3 regions of the Franzmannia qiaohouensis genome follow, and region 2 is predicted to be linked to each of the others. Evidence: predicted binding sites of a transcription regulator. Region 2 holds the regulator's gene; each other region holds the start of a gene.
The links. Region 2 encodes sigma-54, which starts transcription at its own class of promoters, with help from an activator protein. Its sites were predicted from a motif close to TGGCACNNNNNTTGCTNT; they were not measured.

Region 1 (3,272 bases), on a different contig from region 2:
CCAGCTCGGCGTCGAGCATCGCCCCGGCCAGGGTCGCGCCGGTCTCCACCAGCACCTCGTTGGCCTGCTCCTCGCTGGCCAGATGCCGCAGCAGCGCCTCCAGATCGACGCGCCCGTGGATATCCGAGGCCAGCACCCGCACCTCGGCCCCCGCCGCCTCGAGACGCGCGCGGCGCTCGGCGTCATGGCTGCAGGTGGCGACCAAGGTGCGGCCCGGCTCGCGCAGGCAGGCCGCCGCCTGGGGCAGCCGCAGCCGCGAGTCGACGATGACCCGCAGCGGCTGGCGCGAGGCGATCGCCTCGGCGTCGTCGAGGTCGAGCTGCGAGGCGCGCACGGTGAGGCGCGAGTTATCGAAGATGATCGACTCGACGCCGCTGATCACCGCGCTGGAGCGCGCACGCAGTCGCTGCACCTCGGTGCGCGCCCGCGGCCCGGTGATCCACTGCGATTCGCCGGAGCGCATCGCCGTGCGCCCGTCGAGGCTGGTGGCCATCTTCAAGCGCACAAAGGGACGCTGCCGGGTCATGCGCAGAATAAAGCCGGGGTTGAGCGCCTGCGCCTGCTCCTCCATTAGCCCGCACGCCACCTCGATACCTGCCTCGCGCATGATCGCCAGGCCGCGCCCGGCGACCTGGGGGTTGGGATCCTGCATCGCCACCACCACGCGCTTGACGCCGGCCTCGACCAACGCCTCGGCGCAGGGGCCGGTGCGGCCGTGGTGGGAGCAGGGCTCCAGGGTGACGTAGGCGGTGGCCCCGCGGGCGGCGTCGCCGGCGGCGCGCAGCGCGTGCACCTCGGCATGCGGCTCACCGGCGCGGGCGTGAAAGCCCTCGCCGACGATGCGCCGCTGCTTGACCAGCACACAGCCAACGCGGGGATTGGGATCGGTGGTATAGAGGCCGCGCCGCGCCAGGGTCAGGGCGCGGGCCATCCAGGTTTCGGCAGTCGCTTTGGGCATGCGTCGTCCGTGTGCAATCAACTATCGTCGTTGGGCGAGAACGAGGGTTCCTGGGCCAGGCGGTCGATCTCGGCGCGAAACTCATCGAGGTCTTGAAAGCGGCGATACACCGATGCAAAGCGAATGTAGGCTACCTGGTCGAGACGCTTGAGCGCCTGCATCACCTCTTCACCGACATCCAGTGCCGCCACCTCGCGCTCGCCGCGGGCGCGCAGCCGCTGACGAATACGCTCCACCGCGGCCTCGATCGACTCGGCGCTGACCGGACGCTTCTCCAGCGCGCGCAGCATGCCGGCACGCAGCTTGCGCTCGTCGAAGGTCTCACGGGAGCCGTCGGCCTTGACCACCCGCGGCATTACCAACTCGGCGGTTTCGTAAGTCGTGAAACGCTCGCCGCACGCGGCGCACTGGCGGCGACGGCGCACCTGGTCGCCTTCGGCGACCAGCCGCGAGTCGGTCACCTTGGTGTCGTGCGTACCGCAGAAGGGACAATGCATGGGGTCAGTTCCGGCGTCGGTGTTGTTTTCAAACAGTTGCCGTAGTGTAAGCGCTTGGCACGCCTTCTGCATTAAGCTGAAGAGAGAAGCCTATCAAGGAGAGATGCCATGAGCTCGCCGACGCCCCCCACTGCGCTCGCCCCCCTCGATGCCGCGGCCTTCACGGCGCTGGCCAGCGCCCGGCTCGGCGAGGTCTACGGACCGCGCGCCGGCGAGGTGCTGCGCCGGCTGACCACCCTGCTGGCGCACCATCGTGAGGCATTGCGCGAGCGCCCCGGCGCCGGACGCCCACTGTGGAGCGAGCGCGACCAGTGGCTGATCAGCTACGGCGACACCCTGATCGACGGCGACCGCCCACCGCTGGAAGTGCTCGACGACTTTCTCGAACAGCGTCTCGGCGATACCTTCAGCGGCGTGCACGTGCTGCCGTTCTTTCCGTGGAGCAGCGACGACGGCTTTTCGGTGATCCACTATCGCGAGGTCAACCCGACGCTGGGCGACTGGTCGCACATTCAACGCCTGGCCGGTCACCGCGACCTGATGGTCGATCTGGTAATCAACCACGTCTCCCGCGAATCGCTGTGGTTCGTCGACTACCTGGCCGGCAGCCAGCCGGGACGCGACTATTTTATCGAGATGGACCCGGACACCGATCTCTCCCAGGTGGTGCGCCCGCGCAATTCGCCATTGCTGGTACCGGTGGCCACGCGCCGCGGTACCCGCCACCTGTGGGCGACCTTCTCCGAGGATCAGATCGATCTCAACTTCGCCAATCCCGATGTGCTGCTGGAGTTCATCGGCATCCTGCTGTTCTACGTCGAACAAGGCGCGCGGATCATCCGCCTCGACGCCATCGCCTTCCTGTGGAAGGAGGTCGGCACGCCGTGCATCCACCTGCCGCAGACCCACGCCATCGTGCGCCTGCTGCGCGGCATTCTCGACCATGTGGCCCCCGGCACCCTGCTGGTCACCGAAACCAACGTGCCGCACCGCGAGAACCTTAGCTACTTTGGGCTCGAGCGCCTCGAGGAGGGTGGGCTGGAACGCGGCGAGACGCCAGACGAAGCGCACCTGGTCTATCAGTTCACCCTGCCGCCGCTGCTGGTCCACACCCTGACCAGCGGCGACGCCAGCACCCTGGCCAGCTGGCTGCGTGGACTGCCCTCGCTGCCCGCCGGCTGCAGCTATCTCAACTTCACCGCTAGCCACGACGGCATCGGCGTACGCGCCCTGGAAGGCCTGCTGCCCGGGCATGAGGTGGAGGCGCTGCTGGAGCTGATGCACCGCTTCGGCGGTTTCGTCAGCATGAAGGCCAACGCCGACGGCGAGGACTCGCCCTACGAAATCAACATCACCTACTTCGAGGCACTCAAGGGCACCCGCCGCGGCCCTGATCCCTGGCAAATCGAGCGCTTCCTGTGCAGTCAGCACCTGATGCTGGCACTGCAGGGCATTCCCGCGCTCTACCTGCACTCCCTGACGGCCACCCTCAACGACCACGAAGGCATCGAGCGCAGCGGCAGGCTGCGCTCGATCAATCGCCGCCAGTGGGAGATGGAAGTGCTCGACGAGCTGCTCGACAGTCGCAATACGCCGACCCGCGAGGTGTTCCTGGCGCTCAAGCGGCGCCTCGACATTCGCCGCGGCGAGCCCTGCTTTCACCCCGACGCCGACCAGCAGGTGCTCGACACCCCCGCCAACCTGCTGGCCATCCAGCGCGGGCCGCTGGCCGACGGCCGACGCCTGCTGGCAATCTACAACGTCACCGACAAGCGCCAGCCGCTGGCGCTGCCGGCGCTTGCCGAGCATGACTGGCA
Region 2 (3,272 bases):
GGCGGCCATGCACGAGCGCGCCCAGGCCGGGCTCGGCTACCTGCCCCAGGAAGCCTCGGTGTTTCGCAAGCTGTCGGTGGCCGACAACATCATGGCAATCCTCGAGACCCGCAAGGACCTCGACCGCGCCGGGCGCCAGGCGCGCCTCGAACAGCTGCTCGGCGAGTTTCATGTCACCCATATCCGCGACAATCTGGGCATGAGCCTGTCCGGCGGTGAGCGACGCCGGGTCGAGATCGCCCGCGCGCTGGCTACCGAGCCGACCTTCATCCTGCTCGACGAACCCTTCGCCGGGGTCGACCCGATCTCAGTGGGCGAGATCAAGGGCATCATCCGCCAGCTCAAGGCGCGCGGCATAGGCGTACTGATCACCGATCACAACGTCCGCGAGACCCTGGATATCTGCGACCGCGCCTATATCGTCGGCGACGGCCAGATCATCGCCGAGGGCAGCGCCACCGAGGTGCTCGATAACCAGCGAGTCCGCGACGTCTACCTCGGCGAGGACTTCCGGCTCTAAGAATACCGTCCTCAAGCCCATGAAAACACGCTGGGCTATTGACAACTGGCACACGAATTGCGCATGGCATGCTTATTGCAGAGATTTCATACCATAGTGCTTGCATGGGGTCGCGACGCGGGCTAACGTAATCGCTCACTTGTCAGCGAAGCCGTCTCCCCCATGGCCATGAAACCCTCGTTGCAACTGCGCGTCGGTACCCACCTGACGATGACCCCCCAGCTGCAGCAGGCGATCGCCCTGCTGCAGCTGTCGACCCTCGATCTTCGCCAGGAAATCCAGCAGGCGCTGGAGTCCAACCCCATGCTCGAGCTCGACGACGCTTTCGGCGAGCAGGAGGTCGCCGAGGCCAAGGAGGACGACTGGTCGAGCGAGATCCCCGACGAGCTGTCGGTCGACAGCGACTGGTCGGACACCTACCAGGACATGGCCCCCAGCGGCAGCGGCGAAGCGCCGGACTTCGAGCGCAACGCCAGCGGTGAAAGCCTCCATGACCACCTGGCCTGGCAGCTGGCGATGACCGACCTGGTCGACCGTGAGCGGATCATCGCCGAGAGCCTGATCGATGCCGTCGATGACAACGGCTACCTGGCGGCGAGCCTCGACGAACTCAGCGGCGGGCTGCGCGACCAGGGGCTTGCCGGCCTCAAGGTCAGCGAGGTCGAGCAGGTGCTGCTGCGCCTGCAGCAGTTCGAGCCTACCGGGGTATGTGCCCGCGACCTGCGCGAATGCCTGATGCTGCAGCTCGGCGTGCTGCCCGATGACACCCCGCTGCTGCCACAGGCCAAGCGCCTGGTACGCCAGTTCCTGGAAGCCCTGGCCGGCGACGATCGCAAGCTGCTCAAGCGTCGCCTGCGCCTCGATGACGACCAGCTCGACCACGTCATTGCCCTGGTCCGCACCCTCGACCCGCGCCCCGGCCAGGCCTTCAGCGACAGCGGCAATGACTACGTCATCCCCGACCTGATCGCCCGCCATACTCAGGCCGGGTGGCGCATCGAGCTGAATCCCGAGGCGCTGCCACGGATGCGTATCCAGCCCGACTACGCAGCACTGATCAAGCGCGCCGACAAGAGCGACGACAACGCCTTCATGAAGCAGCACCTGCAGGAGGCACGCTGGCTGATCAAGAGCCTGTCGAGCCGCAACGACACCCTGCTGCGGGTCGGTCGCGAGATCATGGCGCGCCAGTTCGACTTCCTCGAGCAGGGCGAAGAAGCCATGAAGCCGCTGATCCTGGCCGACATCGCCCAGGCAGTGGAGATGCACGAGTCGACCATTTCGCGTGTCACCACCCAGAAATTCATCCACACCCCGCGCGGGGTGTTCGAGCTCAAGTACTTCTTCTCCAGCCACGTCGGCGGCGCCGGCGAGGGCGACGCCCACTCCAGCACCGCGATCCGCGCGCGCCTCAAGAAGCTGATCGGTGAGGAGCCGGCGCGCAAGCCGCTGTCCGACAGCAAGCTGGTCGACCTGCTCGCCGATAGCGGCATCAAGGTCGCCCGGCGTACCGTGGCGAAGTATCGCGAAGCCATGGGCATCCCGCCCTCAAGCGAGCGCAAGCGTCTGTCCTGACAGTAAAAAAACCTGCAACATCGGTGCTGATCAAATCCACCGGCACAGGGGCTATGCAGCGCCACAAAAAGGGTTACAATCGAAGCGACACCCGCAGGAAAGGAGCGTGCCATGCAAGTCAACATCACCGGACACCATGTTGAACTGACCGAATCGCTGCGTGATTACGTCGACGAGAAACTTGCCCGCCTCGAACGACACTACGACAACATCACCACCGTGCAGGTCACGCTTTCCATCGAAAAGGAGCGCCAGCACGCCGCCTGCACCCTGCACGCCGCAGGGGCCGATATTCACGCCGATGCCCAGGACGTGGACATGTACGCCGCCATCGACGCCCTGGCCGACAAGCTCGACCGCCAACTGGTCAAACACAAGGAAAAAGCTCAGGCCCGCGCCCAAGGCGCCGGTGTCCGCTGATTTCTCCATGACTCTGCAAACCATCCTGCCCCCCGAGCGCGCCCTGTTCGGCGTCCCCGGGGGGAGCAAGAAACGGGTGCTGGAATTCTTCAGCACCTTCATTGCCCAGAACACCCCGAGCCTCGACAGCCAGGAAGTCTTCAGCCGGTTGATCGGACGCGAACGGCTGGGCAGTACCGGCATCGGCAACGGGGTCGCCATCCCCCATGCCCGCAGTCCCCACTGCAAGACGCCGCTGGCCGGCTTTCTCAAGCTCAGCGAAGCGGTCGACTTCGATGCCATCGACGGTGACCCGGTAGATCTGGTGTTCGTGCTGCTGGTTCCCGAACAGGCCGACGACACCCACCTGGCACTGCTCGCCGAAGTCGCCGGCGTGATGAACGACGCCGAGACCCGCGCCAAACTGCGCCACTGCGAGAGTCAGCGTGAACTTCATGATACCCTGATGGATGCCATCGACCGTCAGGCCCAGCATCCCGATACTCCCGCTCCCTGAGCCTTTGCCAGGGCCGCCTGGAAGCCCCGCGACTCATGTCGGCGGCACGTTTTAGCGCAGGTTCGCGCAGGAGAGCAGCATGCAGCTCGTGATCATCAGCGGCCGATCCGGCTCGGGTAAATCGATTGCCTTGCAGGCCCTCGAAGACCTGGGCTTCTACGCCATCGACAACCTCCCGGCGATGCTGCTCGGTTCGCTGGTCGACGAACTGCATGCCGGCGAGCCGCGGCGCTCCTCGATCGCCGTCAGCATCGACGCACG
Region 3 (3,272 bases), on a different contig from region 2:
GGATGCCCATGATCGCCTTGAGCACCAGCCACACGGCCAGGCTTGCCGCGAAGACCCAGGCAAAGATGCCGATGATACCGATGATCTGGGCGCCGAAGGAGGCGTCGGCATTCGACAGCGGCACCACCAGTACACCCCAGATACCGACCACGCCGTGCACCGAGATGGCACCGACCGGATCATCGAGCTTGAGCTTGTCGAGGCTGACGATGGCAGCCACCACGATGGCACCGCCCACGGCACCGATCAGCGTGGCACCCAGCGCGGAGGGCGCGAGGGGCTCGGCGGTGATCGCCACCAGGCCGGCCAGGGCGCCGTTCAGGGCCATGGTCAGGTCGGCCTTGCGGAACCACAGCTTGGCCAGGATCAGCGCGGTGATCACGCCACCGGCGGCCGCAGCGTTGGTGTTGACGAACACCTGGGCGACGTTGTTGGCCGAGATGCCGTCGGACATCTTCAGCTCGGAGCCACCGTTGAAGCCGAACCAACCCATCCACAGGATGAAGGTACCCAGGGTCGCCAGCGGCATGTTGGCACCCGGGATGGCGTAGATGGCGCCGTCCTTGCCGTACTTGCCCTTACGCGGGCCGAGGACCAGCACACCGGCCAGGGCGGCAGCTGCGCCGGCCATGTGCACGATGCCGGAACCGGCGTAGTCGGAATAGCCCGCTGCGTCGAGCCAGCCACCGCCCCAGGTCCAGTAGCCGGAGATCGGGTAGATGACGCCGGTCATGACCACCGCGAAGGCCAGGAAGGCCCACAGCTTCATGCGTTCGGCCACGGCACCCGAGACGATCGACATCGCAGTGGCAACGAACACCACCTGGAAGAAGAAGTCGGAGCGCATCGAGTAGTAGGGCGCATCCTCGTCGCCGGAGGTGATGGCGTCGAGGGTGTTCTCGCTGCCGATCAGGAAGCCCAGGTTAGGCAGGAAACCGCCGCCGGCGCTGGAATACATGATGTAGTAGCCGACCAGCAGGTACATGGTGCAGGCAATGGCGAACAGCGCGATGTTCTTGGTCAGAATCTCGGCGGTGTTCTTGGAGCGCACCATGCCGGCCTCGAGCATCGAGAAGCCGGCGGCCATCCACATGACCAGTACGCCACAGATGAGAAAGTAGAAGGTGTCGAGCGCGTATGTCAGCTCTGATAATTCTGTCATTGGGTGTTCTCCTGTGCCCATGTCGTGCCTGGTTGGGCCGCGTTAGTGTCCGCGTTGAGCATCGTTTTTCTGGATTCCTGCGTACTTTTGCAAAGCGCTGGGGCGCCGCTTACACCGCGTCGGCGCCGCGTTCGCCGGTGCGAATGCGGATGACGTCTTCCAGGGGGGTGACGAAAAGCTTGCCGTCGCCGATCTTGCCGCTGTTGGCCGCGGTGCGGATGGCATCGAGAACGCCTTCGACGCGCGAGTCGTCGACGGCGATCTCGACCTTGACCTTGGGCAGGAAGTCGACGACGTATTCAGCGCCGCGGTACAGCTCGGTGTGGCCCTTCTGGCGGCCGAAGCCCTTGACCTCGGTGACGGTGATGCCCTGAACGCCGTTGTCTGCCAGCGCTTCACGGACATCATCCAGCTTGAACGGCTTGATAATGGCGGTGATGAGTTTCATCCCGAATCTCCCAGATGAAAAGGATTGAGGCGTGCATAACGGCTTGCGCCTGATTAGGACATAGCGTGAAGCGTGCCAGACTGTAGATTTCGCTTTTTAAACAGTCATGTAGGGGGCGGCTTGCACCATCATGCAAGGTCCTCATGGGAGGGAGTGGAGGGCTTTGCACCAAGGCGGGGCATAGAGGAAAGCTCAATGCCTCATAATAGAGCGTTGGCGGGGCATGCGTGGCGCTGGCAGCTTGCGTATGCTTGGGTGTGAGGCATAACCGCTGGATGACGAGGAGAATCACGTGACCCATCAAGATCGATTTGGCCGTCTGGCCCGTGAGCTGGGCGAGCGCTTGCAGGGTGCCTCCCAGGCGCCGGAGGAGATTCACAAGGGGGTCCAGCAGGTCGTGCGCGGCGCCTGCGAGCGTCTCGAGCTGGTATCCCGCGAAGATTTCGATATTCTCATGGATGTACTGCAGCGCACCCGCAGCCGCGTCGAGACGCTGGAAGCGCGGGTCGCTACGCTTGAAGCAGCGCTCGACGAGGGTGCGGCACCCAGCGAGGAAAGCCACCGCGAGGCTAGCGGCGACACCCCACCGGCCGAAGATGCCGGCGGCGGCGAGCCTTCGCGCTGACGCTACGTCATTTTACCGGCGAGGGACCGCCATGACGCTTGCCATCATCAATACCCGCGCCAGCCTGGGGCTCGACGCGCCGGAAGTGCTGGTCGAGGTACACCTGGCCAACGGCCTGCCGGGCCTGACCTTGGTGGGGCTGGCCGAGGCAGCGGTCAAGGAGAGCCGCGAGCGGGTACGCAGTGCGCTGATCAATGCCGGTCTCGAGTTTCCCACCACCCGCCGCATTACCCTCAACCTGGCGCCCGCCGACCTGCCCAAGGAAGGCGGGCGTTTCGATCTGCCGATTGCACTGGGCATCCTGGTCGCCTCGGGGCAGGTGCCAGGGGAGGCGCTGGAGACGGTGGAGTGCCTTGGCGAGCTGGCGCTGGACGGCAAGCTGCGCCCGGTCACCGGGGTACTGCCGGTGGCCCTGGCGGCGCGGCGTGCCGGGCGCACCCTGATCGTGCCGCGTGCCAACGCCGACGAAGCAGCCCTGGCCAGTGGACTCGAGGTACTGCCGGCGGAGCATCTTCTGGAGGTGGTGGCGCACCTGCTGGGGCAGCGGCAGCTGGTGGCACACCACGCCGAACCGCGGCCCCTCGAGGCCGTGGCCAGCGGCATGGATCTGGCCGAAGTGCGCGGCCAGCAGCAAGCCCGCCGCGCCCTGGAGATCGCCGCCGCCGGTGCCCACAATTTGCTGCTGGCCGGCCCGCCGGGTACCGGCAAGACCATGCTGGCCAGCCGGCTGCCGGGCATCCTGCCGCCGCTGGAGGAGGATGAAGCGCTGGAAGTGGCGGCCATCCGCTCGGTGATCGGGCTGCCGCTCACCGACGACTGGGGGCGACGGCCGTTTCGTACCCCGCACCATACCGCCAGCGCCGTGGCACTGGTCGGCGGCGGCTCCAAGCCGCGCCCCGGGGAAATCTCGCTGGCCCATCACGGCGTGCTGTTTCTCGACGAACTGCCGGAATTCTCGCGCCATGTGCTCGAGGTGATGCGTGAACCGATGGAGTCGGGCAGCATCGCGCTGTCGCGGGCCAACCATCAGCGCCGCT

Region 1: the regulator sigma-54 is predicted to act here: its motif matches at 1,511-1,528, upstream of QC821_RS03570 (sugar phosphorylase).
Region 3: the regulator sigma-54 is predicted to act here: its motif matches at 1,671-1,688, upstream of QC821_RS00545 (P-II family nitrogen regulator).

What each region holds. Positions count from the first base shown of each region.
Region 1 covers NZ_JARWAM010000002.1:301,432-304,703, forward strand. The annotation lists gene ribD (bifunctional diaminohydroxyphosphoribosylaminopyrimidine deaminase/5-amino-6-(5-phosphoribosylamino)uracil reductase RibD) at 1-958, opposite strand, end outside; gene nrdR (transcriptional regulator NrdR) at 976-1,455, opposite strand; gene QC821_RS03570 (sugar phosphorylase) at 1,564-3,272, shown strand, end outside.
Region 2 covers NZ_JARWAM010000006.1:89,112-92,383, forward strand. The annotation lists gene lptB (LPS export ABC transporter ATP-binding protein) at 1-520, shown strand, start outside; gene QC821_RS09500 (RNA polymerase factor sigma-54) at 683-2,095, shown strand; gene hpf (ribosome hibernation-promoting factor, HPF/YfiA family) at 2,207-2,515, shown strand; gene QC821_RS09510 (PTS sugar transporter subunit IIA) at 2,523-3,011, shown strand; gene rapZ (RNase adapter RapZ) at 3,091-3,272, shown strand, end outside.
Region 3 covers NZ_JARWAM010000001.1:105,928-109,199, reverse strand. The annotation lists gene QC821_RS00550 (ammonium transporter) at 1-1,162, opposite strand, end outside; gene QC821_RS00545 (P-II family nitrogen regulator) at 1,272-1,610, opposite strand; gene QC821_RS00540 (accessory factor UbiK family protein) at 1,903-2,235, shown strand; gene QC821_RS00535 (YifB family Mg chelatase-like AAA ATPase) at 2,267-3,272, shown strand, end outside.